Regions from separate parts of the Streptomyces sp. NPDC053665 genome, predicted to be linked through region 1. Evidence: riboswitches for the same ligand, from Rfam matches in the RefSeq annotation. Region 1 holds a riboswitch; each other region holds the start of a gene.
What was found. Region 1 has a riboswitch for cyclic di-AMP ahead of ACZ6ZN_RS14345 (C40 family peptidase). Riboswitches for the same ligand answer to the same signal wherever they lie in the genome.

Region 1 (5,413 bases):
GGCTCCCGCCCGCGGCGTGCGAACGGGAGCCTCCGCTCAGCGGATCAGAGCTTCTCCACCGGCGCGTAGCGCAGCAGCAGCCGCTTGGGCTTGGTGTCGCCGAAGTCGATCGTCGCCTCGGCGTTCGCTCCCGTGCCCTTGACCGCGACGACCGTGCCGAGGCCGAACTGGTCGTGGGTGACCCGGTCCCCCACGGTCAGCGCCACCACCGGCTTCTCGGCGGTGCGGCGCGTGGCGAAGCCGGAGGCGCCGGACGCCGAGGAGCGCGAGCGGGACGAGGACAGGGAGGCCGCGACCGCGGAGACCGGCCCGGAGGACGCGGGCACGGTCGCACCCGTGCGCTTCCACTCGACGTGGGCCGGCGGGATCTCCTCCAGGAACCGGGAGGGCGGGTTGTACGAGGGCTGGCCCCAGGCGCTGCGCAGGGTGGACCGCGTCAGATACAGCCGCTCCCGGGCGCGCGTGATCCCGACGTAGGCCAGGCGGCGCTCCTCCTCCAGTTCCTTGTTCTCCCCCAGGGCGCGCATGTGGGGGAAGACGCCGTCCTCCATGCCGGTGAGGAAGACGACCGGGAACTCCAGGCCCTTGGCGGTGTGCAGGGTCATCAGCGTGATGACGCCGTCGCCGTCCTCCTCGTCGGGGATCTGGTCGGAGTCGGCGACCAGGGCGACCTGTTCGAGGAAGTCGGACAGCGTGCCGCCGGTCTCCGCGTCCTCGCCGCGCTCCTGCTCGAACTCCATGGCGACGGCGGCGAGTTCCTGGAGGTTCTCGATCCGGGTCTCGTCCTGCGGGTCGGTGGACGCCTGGAGTTCGGCCAGGTAGCCGGTGCGCTCCAGCACGGCCTCCAGGACGGTGGCAGGCCCGGCGCCGGACTCGACGATCGTGCGGAGGTCCTCCATCAGCGTGTTGAACCGCTTGACGGCGTTGGTGGAGCGCGCGGCCATGCCGTACGCCTCGTCGACGCGCTTGAGCGCCTGCGGGAAGCTGATCTTCTCGCGCTGGGACAGGGCGTCGATCATCGCCTCGGCGCGGTCGCCGATGCCCCGCTTGGGGACGTTGAGGATCCGGCGCAGCGGCACCGAGTCCTCGGGGTTGGACAGCACGCGCAGGTAGGCCAGGACGTCCCGGACCTCCTTGCGCTCGTAGAAGCGCACGCCGCCGACGACCTTGTAGGGCAGGCCGACGCGGATGAAGACCTCTTCGAAGACACGGGACTGGGCGTTGGTGCGGTAGAAGACCGCGACGTCGCCCGCCTTGGCCTCGCCGGCGTCGGTGAGGCGGTCTATCTCGTCGGCGACGAACTGCGCCTCGTCGTGCTCGGTGTCGGCGACGTAGCCGGTGATCCGCGCACCGGTGCCCGCGTTGGTCCACAGGTTCTTGGGGCGGCGGGACTCGTTGCGCTCGATGACGGCGTTGGCCGCGGACAGGATGGTCTGCGTGGAGCGGTAGTTCTGCTCGAGCAGGATCGTCGTCGCGTCCGGGTAGTCCTCCTCGAACTGGAGGATGTTGCGGATCGTCGCGCCGCGGAAGGCGTAGATCGACTGGTCGGCGTCGCCCACCACGCACAGCTCGGCGGGCGGCACCTCGGCCTCGGGCGGTACGTCGACCGGGTGCTCGGAGGTGCCGACCAGCTCGCGCACGAGGGCGTACTGGGCGTGGTTGGTGTCCTGGTACTCGTCGACCAGGACGTGGCGGAAGCGGCGGCGGTAGTGCTCGGCGACGTCCGGGAAGGCGCGCAGCAGGTTGACCGTCGTCATGATCAGGTCGTCGAAGTCGAGGGCGTTCGCCTCGCGCAGCCGCGACTGGTACATGGCGTAGGCCTGGGCGAGGGTCTTCTCGAAACCGTCGGTGGCCTGGGCGGCGAAGTCCTCCTCGTCGATCAGCTCGTTCTTCAGGTTGCTGATCTTGGCGCTGAAGGACTTGGGCGGGAAGCGCTTGGGGTCGAGGTCCAGGTCGCGGCAGACCAGGGCCATGAGGCGCTTGGAGTCGGCGGCGTCGTAGATCGAGAAGGAGGAGGTGAAGCCGAGCTTCTTGCTCTCCCGGCGCAGGATGCGCACGCACGCGCTGTGGAAGGTCATGACCCACATGGCGTTGGCGCGCGGGCCGACGAGCTGCTCGACGCGCTCCTTCATCTCGCCGGCGGCCTTGTTGGTGAAGGTGATCGCGAGGATCTGCCCCGGGTGCACGTGCCGCTCGGCCAGCAGGTGGGCGATGCGGTGGGTGAGCACGCGGGTCTTGCCGGAGCCGGCGCCGGCGACGATGAGCAGCGGGGAGCCGGAGTGGACGACGGCGGCCCGCTGGTTGTCGTTGAGCCCTTCCAGCAGCGCGGCGGCGTCGATCACCGGGCGGGGGGCGCCGTCCCGGTAGTGGGTGTCGCGGTCCGGCGGCACGTCGAACTTCCCGCCGAACAGATCGTCCGGAAGCGGCTCCGGAGCGTGATCGTCCTCGGGGGGCGGCGGGGGCTCGTCCGCGGGGCCCCGCTGGGCCTGGAGGCTCGCCAGGAAGTTGTCGTCAAAGAGGCTGCTCATCGCTCTCCGAGTCTAGGGCGCCCCACTGACAGTCCGCCGCCACCCCGGAGACATCGCCCCGGGCACCGGCGGGGCGGCCGGGCCCGTGGCGCGATGTCACCCTCCAGCGCCGCATGATCACGTTCCGCTATGTCCGCAACAATCCCGGGCAAATCAGGACCGAGCCGCCTGGATCGTTCACTCCGAGCAACGCTCCCCGGGAAGGTCACGAAAATGTATCGGGCATATCACCCATCAACCTTCACAGAGGCCACACGAGTTGGCTACCGTGCGACCAGGCCGCACGACCGTTTCCGGCGAACGTCGCCGGGCCGCGCGGCCTCCGCCGAGTCCGGTGTGCCGCAGCGGCAGCCGGAGCCGGGGACCCAACCGAGAACCCCGGGGTGAATCGGCCCGCCTCCTGATCCGGAGAAGGCCGTAGGGCAACCCTTCCGAACCACCCGCCCGAACCCGACAGCTAACCCGGTAGGCGGACGATGGAAGGAGTCGCCTCCCTTGGCGTCGCACCGCAAGTCGCGTCCCACCGGTTCGCGCGTGGCAGGCATACGGACCCCCGCCCTGGCAACGGCGGCCCTCACCTCCGTGGCCCTGCTGTCCCAGTCGGCCAACGCCGCCCCCGAGGCCGACGACAAGCCCAGCCTCGAAGAAGTCGAGAAGAAAGTCGACGACCTGTACCGCCAGGCCGAGTCGGCGACCGAGAAGTACAACGGGGCCAAGGAGAAGACCGCCAAGCAGCGCAAGCGCGTCGACACCCTCCTCGACGACGTCGCGCAGCGCGCCGGGAAGCTCAACGAGGCGCGCGAGAAGCTCGGCTCCTACGCCTCCGCCCAGTACCGCACGGGGGCGGCCGCGCCGGAGACGGCGACGTTCCTGCTCGCGGACACCCCGCAGGACTACTTCGACCAGACCCAGCTGATGGACCGGATGACCGGCCGCCAGAAGGAAGCGGTCGACGACTTCGTCACCCAGCAGTCCGAGACGATGACGAAGCGCCGGGAGGCCACCGAGAGCCTGGAGAAGCTCACCGACGCCCAGGGCGACCTGAAGGCGGCCAAGGCGACCGTCCAGCGCAAGCTGGCCGACGCCCGCGCGCTGATGTCGCGGCTGACCGCCGAGGAGAAGGCGCGGCTCGCGGCCATCGAGCAGGAGAAGCAGCGGGAAGCCGCCCGCCGGGCCGCCGAGCTGGCCCGGCAGCAGACCGCGCAGGAGCAGACCCAGCGCGAGGAGGCCCCCCGGCAGGAGAGCGGCTCGCCGTCGCAGGACTCCGGCTCGCCCTCCACGCCGGCCCCGGTGGACTCCTCGTACGCCACCAAGGCGGACAAGGCCCTGGCGTTCGCGCGCGCCCAGATCGGCAAGCCGTACGTCTGGGGTGCCGTCGGTCCCGGCTCCTACGACTGCTCGGGCCTCACCCAGGCCGCCTGGAAGGCCGCCGGCGTCACCCTCCCGCGCACGACCTACGACCAGGTCGACGCCGGCACCACCGTCCCGGTGTCCCAGGCCCGGCCGGGCGACCTGGTCTTCTTCTACGACGACGTCACGCACGTCGGGCTGTACATCGGCAACGGCATGATGATCCACGCGCCGAAGCCGGGCACGTACGTGCGCGAGGAGTCGGTCTACTACGACGGCGAGTCGGCGATCCACAGCGTGGTGCGGCCCGCCTGAGCGGACACGGACGTTTTTGAGGGGCACGCGCGCGTGCCCCTCACCTCCGGCGCGCGTTGCTCTCTAGCATCGGCGCTATGTCCGGTCCCTCCCCGTTTGCCACCTGGTGGGCGACGTATGCGCTGGCGACCGGCACCGTGTCGGTCGGTCTCGACTCCGCGGGTCACGCCACCCTCTCCCGCGTCGTGCTGGCCCTGGCCTGCGGGGCGTGGCTGGTGTCGGCCGTGAGCCTGCTGCAGCGGGCACGCGGCGCGTGGCGGGCGGAGGTGCCGGCGGTGTTCACCACCGCGGCGGCCGCCGCCCTCCTCGGCACCGGTTTCACCGCCGCGGGTCTGCGGTCCGTGGGCTGGGCGCTGCTGGCCCTGTCCGCGCTGGTCTGGGCGGTGCTGCTGGCCGTGGAGGTCGGCGGCCGGCGGGGAACGGTGTTCCTGCGGTGTGTGGCCACCCAGTGCCTCGCCGTGCTGGCGGCGGCCCTGGCCGCGGCCGAGTCGCTGGCCTGGCCGGCCCACGCGGCCCTGGTGCTGCTGTGGCTGGGGCTCGCGCTGTACGGCTTCGCCCTGTTCCGCTTCCAGCCACGGCAGGTGGAGGAGGGGCGCGGCGACCACTGGTTCGCGGAGGGCGCGCTGGCGGTCTCGGCGCTGGCCGGGGCGCAACTGCTGTCCGCCGACAGCTCCCGCCTCTACCTGTGGAACGAGGACGACGGCGACGCCCTGCGCAACACCGCCGTCACCCTGCTCGTGCTCGCCGCGGTCGCCTGCGTCGCCCTGCTGGTCGCCGAGCTGTTCTGGCCGCGGCACCACTACGACGCGCGGCGCTGGGCGACCGTGTTCTGCTGGGCCGTGACGGCGACGGCCACCCTGGAGGTCGCCACGGCGCTCGACGTCGCCTGGCTGGACGTCGCCGGCCAGGCGCTGCTGTGGGCGGCCGTGGCCGCGTGGCTCGCCTGCACCGTCTGGGCGGCCGCCTCGGCCCGGGCCGGCGCCCGGCCCTCCCGGGTCAGGTCCAGAGCACGGCGATGAAGACGTTGGCCGTGGTGAGCAGTCCGACCAGACCGAACAGGCCCTTGTCCACCCGCTCCTCGTCGCGCTTCACGTAGACCAGGCCGAGGATCACGACCAGGAGCGCCAGCTTCACGCCGATCTTGATGTTGTTCACGGACTGGTCGTCGGCCTGGTTGAGGCCGACCAGGGCCACGCCGGTGACCAGCATGGTCAGTGCGC
Region 2 (5,413 bases), on a different contig from region 1:
TCGTAGATCGACGCGTCGCCGTGCGGGTGCAGCTTGCCCATCACCTCGCCGACGACACGGGCGCACTTGACGTACCCCCGCTCGGGGCGCAGGCCCATCTCGCTCATCTGGTACACGATGCGCCGGTGCACCGGCTTGAGACCGTCGCGGGCGTCCGGCAGGGCCCGGGAGTAGATGACCGAGTACGCGTACTCGAGGAAGGAGCCCTGCATCTCGTCGACGACGTCGATGTCGAGGATCCGCTCCTCGTACGAGTCGTCGGGCGGCGGGGTCTTCGTGCTGCGGCGGGCCATCGCTGCCGGCTCCTTGCTGCTGCGATCCAGATCTGACGCGGACCATTGTGGACCGCCGCACTGACAAGCGGGACCAGGCCCCGGGGCAAGCGGCGCCCGCGCCCCCGGAACGAGGCCGGCACCGGGAACTTCACCAGGGCTTCGCGCGCTTGCATACAGTGGCAGGACCGGCACGAATCCGCGGTTGTGAAGACCGCTCCGCGATCGAAGGGACGTACATGCCCATGGGTCACACGGCCACAGCCCAGGCAGGCTCCGGAGGCCTGACAGCGACCGAGCACCGCCTGGCCAACGGCTTGCGCGTGGTGCTCTCCGAGGACCACCTGACCCCCGTCGCGGCGGTGTGCCTCTGGTACGACGTCGGCTCGCGCCACGAAGTCAAGGGGCGTACGGGCCTGGCTCACCTTTTCGAGCACTTGATGTTCCAGGGGTCCGCGCAGGTCAAGGGCAACGGCCACTTCGAGCTGGTCCAGGGCGCGGGCGGCTCGCTGAACGGCACCACGAGCTTCGAGCGGACCAACTACTTCGAGACCATGCCCGCCCACCAGCTGGAGCTCGCCCTCTGGCTGGAGGCCGACCGCATGGGCTCCCTGCTGGCCGCCCTCGACGAGGAGTCGATGGAGAACCAGCGCGACGTCGTCAAGAACGAGCGCCGCCAGCGTTACGACAACGTCCCCTACGGCACCGCCTTCGAGAAGCTCACCGCCCTCGCCTACCCGGAGGGCCATCCCTACCACCACACCCCGATCGGCTCGATGGCCGACCTGGACGCGGCGACCCTGGAGGACGCACGCGCGTTCTTCCGCACCTACTACGCGCCGAACAACGCCGTGCTCTCCGTGGTCGGCGACATCGACCCCGAGCAGACGCTGGCCTGGGTCGAGAAGTACTTCGGCTCCATCCCCGGCCACGACGGCAAGCCCGCCCCGCGCGACGGCTCCCTGCCGGAGACCATCGGCGAGCAGCTGCGCGAGGTCGTCGAGGAGGAGGTCCCGGCGCGTGCCCTGATGGCCGCCTACCGGCTGCCGCACGACGGCACACGCGCGTGCGACGCCGCCGACCTGGCCCTGACCGTCCTCGGCGGCGGCGAGTCCTCCCGGCTGTACAACCGCCTGGTGCGGCGCGACCGTACGGCCGTCGCGGCCGGGTTCGGCCTGCTGCGGCTGGCCGGGGCGCCCTCGCTGGGCTGGCTGGACGTCAAGACGTCCGGTGACGTGGAGGTGCCGGTGATCGAGGCCGCCATCGACGAGGAGCTCGCCCGGTTCGCCGAGGAGGGCCCCACGGCCGAGGAGATGGAGCGCGCCCAGGCCCAGTTGGAGCGCGAGTGGCTGGACCGCCTCGGCACGGTCGCGGGCCGCGCCGACGAACTGTGCCGGTACGCCGTGCTGTTCGGTGACCCCCAGCTCGCCCTGACCGCCGTCCAGCGCGTGCTGGAGGTCACGGCCGAGGAGGTCCAGGAGGTCGCCAAGGCCCGCCTGCGCCCCGACAACCGCGCGGTGCTCGTCTACGAGCCCGTCGCCGACGAGACCGACGATGCCGGGGACACCGCACCCGCGGCCGGCGACGAGAACGAGGAGGCGGCCAAGTGACCGAGCTCGCCACGATGGACTTCCACCCCCGGCCGCAGGCGGGCGAGGCCAAGCCCTGGGCCTTCCCGGCCCCGGAGCGCGGCACTCTCGGCAACGGCCTGACGGTCCTGCGCTGCCACCGCCCCGGCCAGCAGGTCGTCGCCGTCGAGGTGCTGCTGCACGCGCCCCTGGACGCCGAGCCGGCCGGCCTGGACGGCGTCGCCACGATCATGGCGCGGGCCTTCTCCGAGGGCACCGACAAGCACTCCGCCGAGGAGTTCGCGGCCGAACTGGAGCGCGCGGGCGCCACCCTGGACGCGCACGCCGACCACCCCGGGGTCCGGATCAGCCTGGAGGTCCCGGCCTCCCGGCTCGAGAAGGGGCTCGGTCTGCTGGCCGACGCCCTGAGGGCGCCCGCGTTCGCGGACAGCGAGATCGAGCGGCTGGTCCGCAACCGCCTCGACGAGATCCCGCACGAGCTGGCCAATCCCTCGCGCCGGGCCGCCAAGGAGCTGTCCCGGCAGCTGTTCCCGGCGGACTCGCGCATGTCGCGGCCCCGGCAGGGCGGCGAGGAGACCGTCGCCGCGATCGACTCCGCGGCCGTACGCGGCTTCTACGAGAAGCACGTCCGGCCCGCCACGGCCACCGCCGTCGTCGTCGGCGACCTCACCGGCATCGACCTCGACGCCCTGCTCGGTGACACGCTGGGCGCCTGGACCGGCTCCCGTGCCGAGCCGCGTCCGGTGCCGCCGGTCACCGCCGACGACCGGGGCCGGGTCGTCATCGTCCACCGCCCGGGCGCCGTCCAGACGCAGCTGCTCATCGGCCGCACCGGCCCGGACCGGCACGACCGCGTCTGGCCCGCCCAGGTGCTCGGCACGTACTGCCTCGGCGGCACCCTGACGTCCCGTCTGGACCGCGTGCTGCGCGAGGAGAAGGGCTACACCTACGGGGTGCGGGCGTTCGCCCAGGTCCTGCGGTCCGCCCCGGACGGCACCGGCGCCTCGATGCTCGCCATCAGCGGTTCGGTGGACACGCCCAACACCGGTCCCGCCCTGCAGGACCTGTGGACCGTGCTGCGCACCCTGGCGGCCGAGGGGCTGACCGACGCCGAGCGGGACGTCGCCGTGCAGAACCTGGTCGGCGTCGCGCCGCTGAAGTACGAGACGGCGGCGGCCGTCGCCTCCACGCTGGCCGACCAGGTCGAGCAGCACCTGCCCGACGACTACCAGGCGGCGCTGTACCGGCAGCTCGCCGCGACCGGCACCGTGGAGGCCACCGCGGCGGTCGTCAGCGCCTTCCCCGTGGACCGTCTGGTGACCGTGCTCGTCGGTGACGCGACGCAGATCAAGGCGCCCGTCGAGGCCCTCGGCATCGGCGAAGTCTCGGTCGTCACCGCGGAGTAGGGCACACGCGCGCGGGAGCCCTGGTTGTCATCGAAGGCACCAGGGCTCCCTTATGCCCGAATTGGTACGGAGGAGGCCCGTCTGCCCTGTGGGATGCGCTACAAAAGGCGGGTTTCGTTTGGGAATTGAAAGCGGCGCCGCTTAGCGTCATCCGGGCTGTTCGTCAGGCAGTGCGCCGCACCCGCGGCACCGGACAGTCATCGCCGAGTCCCCGTACGGCGCGAGCCAGGGGAGCCGGGGACCCAACCGCAGTCCCTGGGGTGAATCGGACGCCCGCGCGAGCCGCGAGGGGGTCCGTAGGAGACCTTCCTGCTCCGAACCCGTCAGCTAACCCGGTAGGCGAGAAGGAAGGAAAGGACCAGCCACTTCATGGCGTTCACCCGCGCCACCGGGAAGCACCGTCGCCCCAGCCGCCTCCAGCGCGGCACGGCCCGTGCGGCGGGCGTCGCGGCTCTCGCCACGACCGGCGTCATCGGCACCGTGGCCGCTCCGGCCGCCTTCGCCGCCGAGCCGGCTCCCGAGCAGACCGGTCTCACCCCCGTCGTCACCATGGGCGACACCGTCGCCGAGCAGATCGACGCCCAGGCCGTCGCGCAGAAGCAGGCGGCCGAGGAGGCCGCCGCGAAGAAGAAGGCCGAGGAGGCCGCGCGCGAGCGGGCCGCCGAGGCGGCCAAGAAGGCCAAGGAAGCCGCCGAGAAGGCGCGCGAGGCCAAGGAGCGCGCCGCCCGCGAGGCCGAGCGCAAGCGCCTGAACACCTTCGTGTCCCCGATCTCCGGCTCGTACGTGTCGACCAGCTACCAGGCCAGCAGTGGCCTGTGGTCCTCCGGCAGCCACACCGGCGTCGACTTCCACGCCGCGACCGGCACCTCGGTCCACTCCGTCGGCGCCGGTACGGTCGTCGAGGCCGGCTGGGGCGGCGCGTACGGCAACCAGGTCGTGATCAAGATGAACGACGGCACGTACACCCAGTACGGCCACCTGTCGTCCATCGGCGTCTCGGTCGGCCAGCAGGTCACCCCCGGTCAGCAGATCGGCCTGTCCGGCGCGACCGGCAACGTCACCGGCCCGCACCTGCACTTCGAGGCCCGCACGAGCCCCGAGTACGGCTCCGACATGGACCCCGTCGCCTACCTCCGCTCGCACGGCGTCAACCTCTGACGTCACCCCGAGTTCCGTGAAAGCCCCGGCCCGCAGGCCGGGGCTTTTCGCGTCCCGGACGGCTCGTCGTCCAAAAACTTCTCCCTGATTTCCGTCCGCCGCCGGAAAGTGCGGCACATTGCCATAGAGTCACTCGCAATGAAGAGCCGTGGAGCGCGCGTCGGCGTTTTCCCCGGGAATCAGACGGAGGTCGGTCATGCGCATTCCCGCGCACTCGGTGTGCACCGCCATCCGGGACGACATCGTCGCCGGCGTCCACGCGCGCGGGGCCCGGCTCACCGAGGAGCTGCTGGCCCGCCGCTACGGCGTCTCCCGCGTTCCCGTGCGGGAGGCCCTGCGCACCCTGGAGGCCGAGGGCTTCGTGGTGACCAGACGGCACGCGGGCGCCTGCGTCGCCGAACCCACCGAGCAGGAGGCCGCCGACCTGCTGCAGATGCGGCTGCTGCTGGAGCCGCTCGGTGCGGCCCGGGCCGCGCAGCGCCGCACCGAGGCCCATCTCAAGGTCCTGCGCGGCCTGGTCCGGCTGGGCCGGGAGCGGGCGCGCCAGGGCGGCGGCGACGACCTGCGCTCCCTGGACGGCTGGTTCCACGAGACGCTGGCCCAGGCCTGCGGGAGCCCCGCGCTGACCGCGGTGCTCACCCAGCTCCGGCACAAGATCGCCTGGATGTACACGGTCGAGGCGCCGCCCGGCCCGGTGGAGTCGTGGAACGAGCACGGCGCGATCGTGGACGCCGTGGCGCGCGGCGACGGCGAGCGCGCGCGGGCGGCCGCGGCCCTGCACGTCGAGCGCGCGACCGCCGCCCACCGCCTGCGGTCCGGCTCGGCCGGGGAGCGCGCCGGGCGGGTGAGGAACTCGCAACATCCCGTCAACACGGCGAGCCCGCGGATTTAACGCGAGAGCCGTATACAAAGAGCAGGGAATTTCCGGAGCGCCGGAATTCCGCATGTCCGCTGCCCTGTTCCTGAAAATGCGGCATCCCGCGCATGC
Region 3 (5,413 bases), on a different contig from region 1:
TCACCCCCTGCGGGCACCGTCGAGTGCCCGACCCAACCCCTGGCGGGCCCCGACAAGAACCCGCCCCGTCACCCCCGGCGGCACTGACAAGCACCCGCGCCCGGCGCCCCCGGCGGACCCTCACGAGCGCCCGGTCTGCCCCCTGCGAGATCTCCGCACGCCCGCCCGGTCCGCCCCTGCGAAATCCTCCGCACGCCCCGCTCACCGCCCCCTGTGGACAACTTTCGAGGGCCCGCCCCCACCCCCTGTGGACAACTCCGGCACCGTCGGCCCTGTGGGATAGCTTCGAAACGTGAACGCCAACGCCAACGCCAACCGCTCCGAAGCCACCCCGGGACCCCCGCAGCCCGCCCCGGGTGCGGCGGCCCACCCCGGCCGCGCCGTCCTGCTCACGACCAGCCACCGCGTCGCCCCCGGCCTGCTCTCCTGGCCCGCCTGGCAGGCCCTGCACGCGGCCGACCGGGTGCTGTGCGCGGACGGGGCCCACCCGCAGCTGCCCTATCTGCGCGAGGCCGGCGTCGTCGTCGAGGTGGCGTCGCCCACCGCGCAGGACCTCGTCGACGCCTGCGCCGGCGGCCGCACCGTCGTCGTCGTGGCGACGGGCGAGGGCGAGCCGGCCCTGACCGACGGACTGGCCCGCCTCGCCGGCTCCGGCCGCCTCGCCATGCCGGAGCTTGAGCTGCTCCCGGCCTCCTACGACCTGCCCGGCGCCCGCCTCCTCGACCTCGTCCAGGTCATGGACCGCATTCGCGCCGAATGCCCCTGGTCGTCCCGGCAGACCCACAAGGGCCTCGCGAAGTACGGCATCGAGGAGGCGTACGAACTGGTCGAGGCGATCGAGGAGGGCGACCGCGACGAACTGCGCGAGGAGCTCGGGGACGTCCTCCTCCAGGTCGTCTTCCACGCCCGCATCGCCGAGGAGGACACCGAGGCGCCCTTCTCCATCGACGACGTGGCCGGCGGCATCGTCGCCAAGCTCGTCCACCGCCACCCGCACGTGTTCGGCGACGCGACGGCCACCACCCCCGAGGAGGTCAAGGCCCACTGGCTGCGCACCAAGGCGATCGAGAAGCAGCGCACCTCCGTCACCGACGGCGTCCCCCTCGGCCAGCCGGGACTGGCCCTGGCCGCCAAGCTCGCCTCCCGGGCCCGTACGGCCGGGCTCGACATACCCCTGCCCCCGGTCGAGGGCATCGGCTACGAGCTGCTGGCCCTGGCGGTCCGCGCCGAGGCCGACGGCGTCGACCCGGAGGCGGCGCTCAGAGCCGCGGCCCGCGCCTACCGGGACGCGATCCTGCGGGCCGAGGGCTGAGCGGACCCGGGCCGGACGGGGCCGGCGGGCCGGATACCGTCGGACCGTGACCGACCAGCCCCAGCCCAGCACGCCCGCCGCCGCCCCGGAACTCTTCACCTGGGAGTTCGCGAGCGACCCCTACCCCGCCTACGCCTGGTTGCGTGAACACGCCCCGGTGCACCGCACGCGGCTGCCCAGCGGGGTGGAGGCCTGGCTGGTCACGCGCTACGCGGACGCCAAGCAGACGCTCGCCGACCCCCGGCTCTCCAAGAACCCGGCGCACCACGACGAACCGGCCCACGCCAAGGGCAAGACCGGGATCCCGGGGGAGCGCAAGGCGGAGCTGATGACGCACCTGCTGAACATCGACCCGCCGGACCACACCCGGCTGCGGCGGCTGGTGTCCAAGGCGTTCACGCCCCGCCGGGTCGCCGAGTTCGCCCCCCGGGTGCAGGAGCTGACCGACGGCCTCATCGACCGGTTCGCGCGGACGGGGTCGGCGGACCTCATCCACGAGTTCGCCTTCCCGCTGCCCATCTACGCCATCTGCGACCTGCTAGGCGTCCCCCGCGAGGACCAGGACGACTTCCGCGTCTGGGCGGGCATGATGATCCGTCACCAGGGCGGGCCCCGCGGCGGCGTCGCCCGCTCGGTGAAGAAGATGCGCGGCTACCTCGCCGAGCTGATCCACCGCAAGCGCCAGGTGCTGCCCGACGAACCGGCCCCCGGCGAGGACCTCATCTCCGGGCTCATCCGCGCCTCCGACCACGGTGAGCACCTCACCGAGAACGAGGCGGCGGCCATGGCGTTCATCCTGCTGTTCGCCGGGTTCGAGACGACCGTCAACCTCATCGGCAACGGCACCTACGCCCTGCTCACCCACCCCGGGCAGCGGGCCCGCCTCCAGGCGTCCCTCGCCGCCGGGGAGCAGGACCTGCTGGCCACCGGCGTGGAGGAACTGCTGCGCTACGACGGCCCCGTCGAGCTCGCGACCTGGCGCTTCGCCACGCAGCCGCTGACGGTCGGCGGGCAGCGCATCGAGGCCGGCGACCCGGTCCTGGTGGTGCTGGCGGCCGCGGACCGGGACCCGGAGCGGTTCGCCGAGCCGGACACGCTGGACCTGTCCCGCCGGGACAACCAGCACCTCGGGTACGGCCACGGCATCCACTACTGTCTCGGCGCCCCGCTAGCCCGGCTGGAGGGCCAGACCGCCCTCGCCACGCTGCTGACGCGCCTGCCCGACCTCCGGCTCGCGGCCGACCCGGACGAGCTGCGCTGGCGCGGCGGGCTCATCATGCGGGGGCTGCGGACCCTCCCGGTGGAGTTCACTCCGGTGTGACGGCCGCCATGACCAGCGAGCGCTCCCGCCAAACATGACACGCCGTCATGTCTGTGATCTTCACGTGATCTGCGCGGCATGAACTTGTGACAAGTGATCGTCTGCCTATACGTTCACCCATCAACGCGGCCCGGAGACGGCGCCGCGCGGGTCACTGCTGTCTTGCGAAAGGTCTCCGTATGCTCTCCGGGAACGGTCGTCACCGTCGCCCCCGCCAGGCTCCGGCTCTCCTCGTCGCGGCCGGAGTGACCGGCTCCGCCATCGCGATCCCGCTCCTCGGGGCCTCCGGTGCCAGCGCTGCGGACGGCGCCACCTGGGACCGGATCGCGGACTGCGAGACCGGCGGGGCCTGGAGCCAGAACAGCGGCAACGGCTACTACGGCGGCCTCGCGCTCTCCCAGGAGGACTGGGAGAGTCACGGCGGTCTCGACTACGCCGCGAGCGCCGATCTGGCCAGCCGTTCGCAGCAGATAGCCGTGGCCGAGAGAATCCTCGCCGAACAGGGGGTCGGCGCCTGGCACACCTGCGGGCTCCTCTCCGGCCTCGAGAAGGGTGCGTCGGGTTCGGGCGATGCGTCCGGCTCGTCCGGCTCGTCCGGTGACTCCGCTCCGACGGACTCGCCCGGACTGCTCGACTCGCTCGGATCCTCCGGGTCCTCCGCCTCGCCCTCCCCGTCCGCATCGTCCCCGTCGTCTTCCCCGTCCGGCTCGGCGTCACCTGACGCTTCGTCGGCATCTCGGGGCGAATCGGATGATTCCGGTACATCGCGCGCCTCTCGCAGTGCCGATCGGGGGTCGGCCGGCTCGCGGTCGGCCACGCCCGAGAGCGAGGCATCCGGCAAGTCCCGCCCGAGCGACGGCTCCTCGGCCGCGGCGGACACCGGTTCCGGCCGGCACCGCGGCCCCAGTGCCGACGAGAGCACCGAGTCCGCGGACGGCGCTGCGAACGGGTCCTCGGGGCGCCACGCCTCGCGCGACGAGAAGGGCTCCGACGAGAAGTCGGAGGGCGCCTACATCGTCGGCGTCGGGGACAGCGCCTGGTCCATCGCCGACTCCCTCCGGATCGACGGGGGATGGGACGAGTTGTACGCCGGGGGCGAGAAGGCCGCCGACAGCGATGCGGAGCCCGTTCTGCCCGGTCAGACGCTTACCGCAGAGGACGAAACGGACGGGAAGTAGCCGTTCGGGCAGTGCGGGAACGGCGGCGGAAGTCGCCCCGAATCGACGCGAGTTCACGCCATGTTTCGCGGCCTATGTCCCGTATAAACGTGGTGAGAGATAGGTCTCAGAAGCCTTGATCGTCTTTGAAATTCCGGCGATCGCCTGTCTACGGTCGTGACCGCTCGCCACCGCGAGCCCCGGCGGCCGCAACGCCGAATCCTGCCAGCGGCCGTACGGGAACAGTCGTCGCGTCAAGCGCCGTAGGCAGGAGCGGGGGACCCAAGGTAGGTGCCCGACCGGCTCGTTGAGCCGGAAGGGCTAGGGGTGGAGCCGCGTCCCGTGAGGGACGTGGCCGGGCAACTCAACCGGCCCGAACCCGACAGCTCACCTCGCAGGCGTCGGTGAGGGGATCCATCCATGCTGTTTTCCGGCAAGGGCAAGCACCGTCGTCCGTCCAAGGCCACTCGCGCCATCGCCGTCGCCGGTGTCGCCTCCGCCGCCGTCGCCGCTCCGCTGATGGCGGCCGGCAACGCCTCCGCCGCCACCGCCTCCGAGTGGGACGCCGTCGCCCAGTGCGAGTCCGGCGGCAACTGGTCCATCAACACCGGCAACGGCTACTACGGCGGTCTGCAGTTCTCCGCCTCCACGTGGGCCGGTTACGGCGGCACGCAGTACGCCTCCACCGCCGACAAGGCCTCGAAGGCGCAGCAGATCGAGATCGCCGAGAAGGTCCTCGCCAGCCAGGGCAAGGGTGCCTGGCCGGTCTGCGGCAAGGGCCTGTCGAGCGCCGGTTACACCGGCGGCGGTTCCACCGACTCCGGCAGCTCCGCCGGCTCCTCGCAGCAGAACCAGCAGAGCCAGCAGAACCAGCAGGGCACCGAGTCCCGCGAGACCGAGCAGCAGCCGGCCTCCCGTTCCGACGAGCGCCCGGCCGCCAAGAAGACCGTCACCACCCCGACCGGCAAGAAGGTCAAGAAGGGCGACGGCGAGTACAAGGTCGTCAAGGGCGACACCCTCAGCTCGATCGCGGCCGAGGAGAAGGTCAAGGGCGGCTGGGAGAAGCTGTTCCGGCTGAACAAGGACATCGTCGAGGACGCCAACCTCATCTACCCGGGCCAGCAGCTGCACCTGAAGTAAGCAGCAGCTCCCACCGCCGCAGGGCGGTCCGCACCGCACACCCGCGGTCCGGCCGCCCGGCGGCCCCGCCCTCGCGGGAGGCCCTCGCCCTGACAGGCGGCCCCCCGCCGCACGGGCGGGACCCCCGTCCCCACGGGCTCCCCGCCCCGGTGCGCGTTCCCCCGTACGCACCGGGGCGGGGTCATGTCCGCCCGGGCTCCGGGGGCCGAGTTTCGGCCCGTTGCGGCGAACCGCCTTTGTTCCGTTCGGAAACAATTTACTCTCGGTTCTGTCCATGGGGTGGGCGACCCGGTGGCCGATCGCCCCGGGCCGGTTAGGCTCATGTCGCGAGCCACCGGGCCCGCACCCCGCCGGGTCCACGCGACCCGCGTCACCGCGTCACATAAGAAGGAGATGCTCGTGCCGTCCATCGACGTCGTCGTAGCCCGGGAAATCCTGGACTCCCGAGGCAACCCCACGGTCGAGGTCGAGGTCGGCCTCGAC

Region 2: it holds a riboswitch for cyclic di-AMP, as region 1 does, so the genes downstream of both, ACZ6ZN_RS07110 (M23 family metallopeptidase) here and ACZ6ZN_RS14345 (C40 family peptidase) in region 1, are expected to answer to the same signal.
Region 3: it holds a riboswitch for cyclic di-AMP, as region 1 does, so the genes downstream of both, ACZ6ZN_RS26195 (transglycosylase family protein) here and ACZ6ZN_RS14345 (C40 family peptidase) in region 1, are expected to answer to the same signal.

The regions. Positions count from the first base shown of each region.
Region 1 covers NZ_JBVJKK010000003.1:296,870-302,282, reverse strand. Annotated here, with positions in the region: gene pcrA (DNA helicase PcrA) at 45-2,528, opposite strand; cyclic di-AMP (ydaO/yuaA leader) riboswitch at 2,842-3,015, shown strand; gene ACZ6ZN_RS14345 (C40 family peptidase) at 3,024-4,193, shown strand; gene ACZ6ZN_RS14340 (SLAC1 family transporter) at 4,271-5,212, shown strand; gene ACZ6ZN_RS14335 (hypothetical protein) at 5,190-5,413, opposite strand, start outside.
Region 2 covers NZ_JBVJKK010000001.1:1,622,408-1,627,820, reverse strand. Annotated here, with positions in the region: gene ACZ6ZN_RS07125 (DNA gyrase/topoisomerase IV subunit A) at 1-293, opposite strand, end outside; gene ACZ6ZN_RS07120 (M16 family metallopeptidase) at 512-1,882, shown strand; gene ACZ6ZN_RS07115 (M16 family metallopeptidase) at 1,879-3,267, shown strand; cyclic di-AMP (ydaO/yuaA leader) riboswitch at 3,459-3,623, shown strand; gene ACZ6ZN_RS07110 (M23 family metallopeptidase) at 3,637-4,425, shown strand; gene ACZ6ZN_RS07105 (GntR family transcriptional regulator) at 4,622-5,317, shown strand.
Region 3 covers NZ_JBVJKK010000007.1:84,463-89,875, reverse strand. Annotated here, with positions in the region: gene ACZ6ZN_RS26210 (nucleoside triphosphate pyrophosphohydrolase) at 293-1,312, shown strand; gene ACZ6ZN_RS26205 (cytochrome P450 family protein) at 1,359-2,633, shown strand; gene ACZ6ZN_RS26200 (transglycosylase family protein) at 2,813-3,811, shown strand; cyclic di-AMP (ydaO/yuaA leader) riboswitch at 4,040-4,206, shown strand; gene ACZ6ZN_RS26195 (transglycosylase family protein) at 4,211-4,930, shown strand; gene eno (phosphopyruvate hydratase) at 5,330-5,413, shown strand, end outside.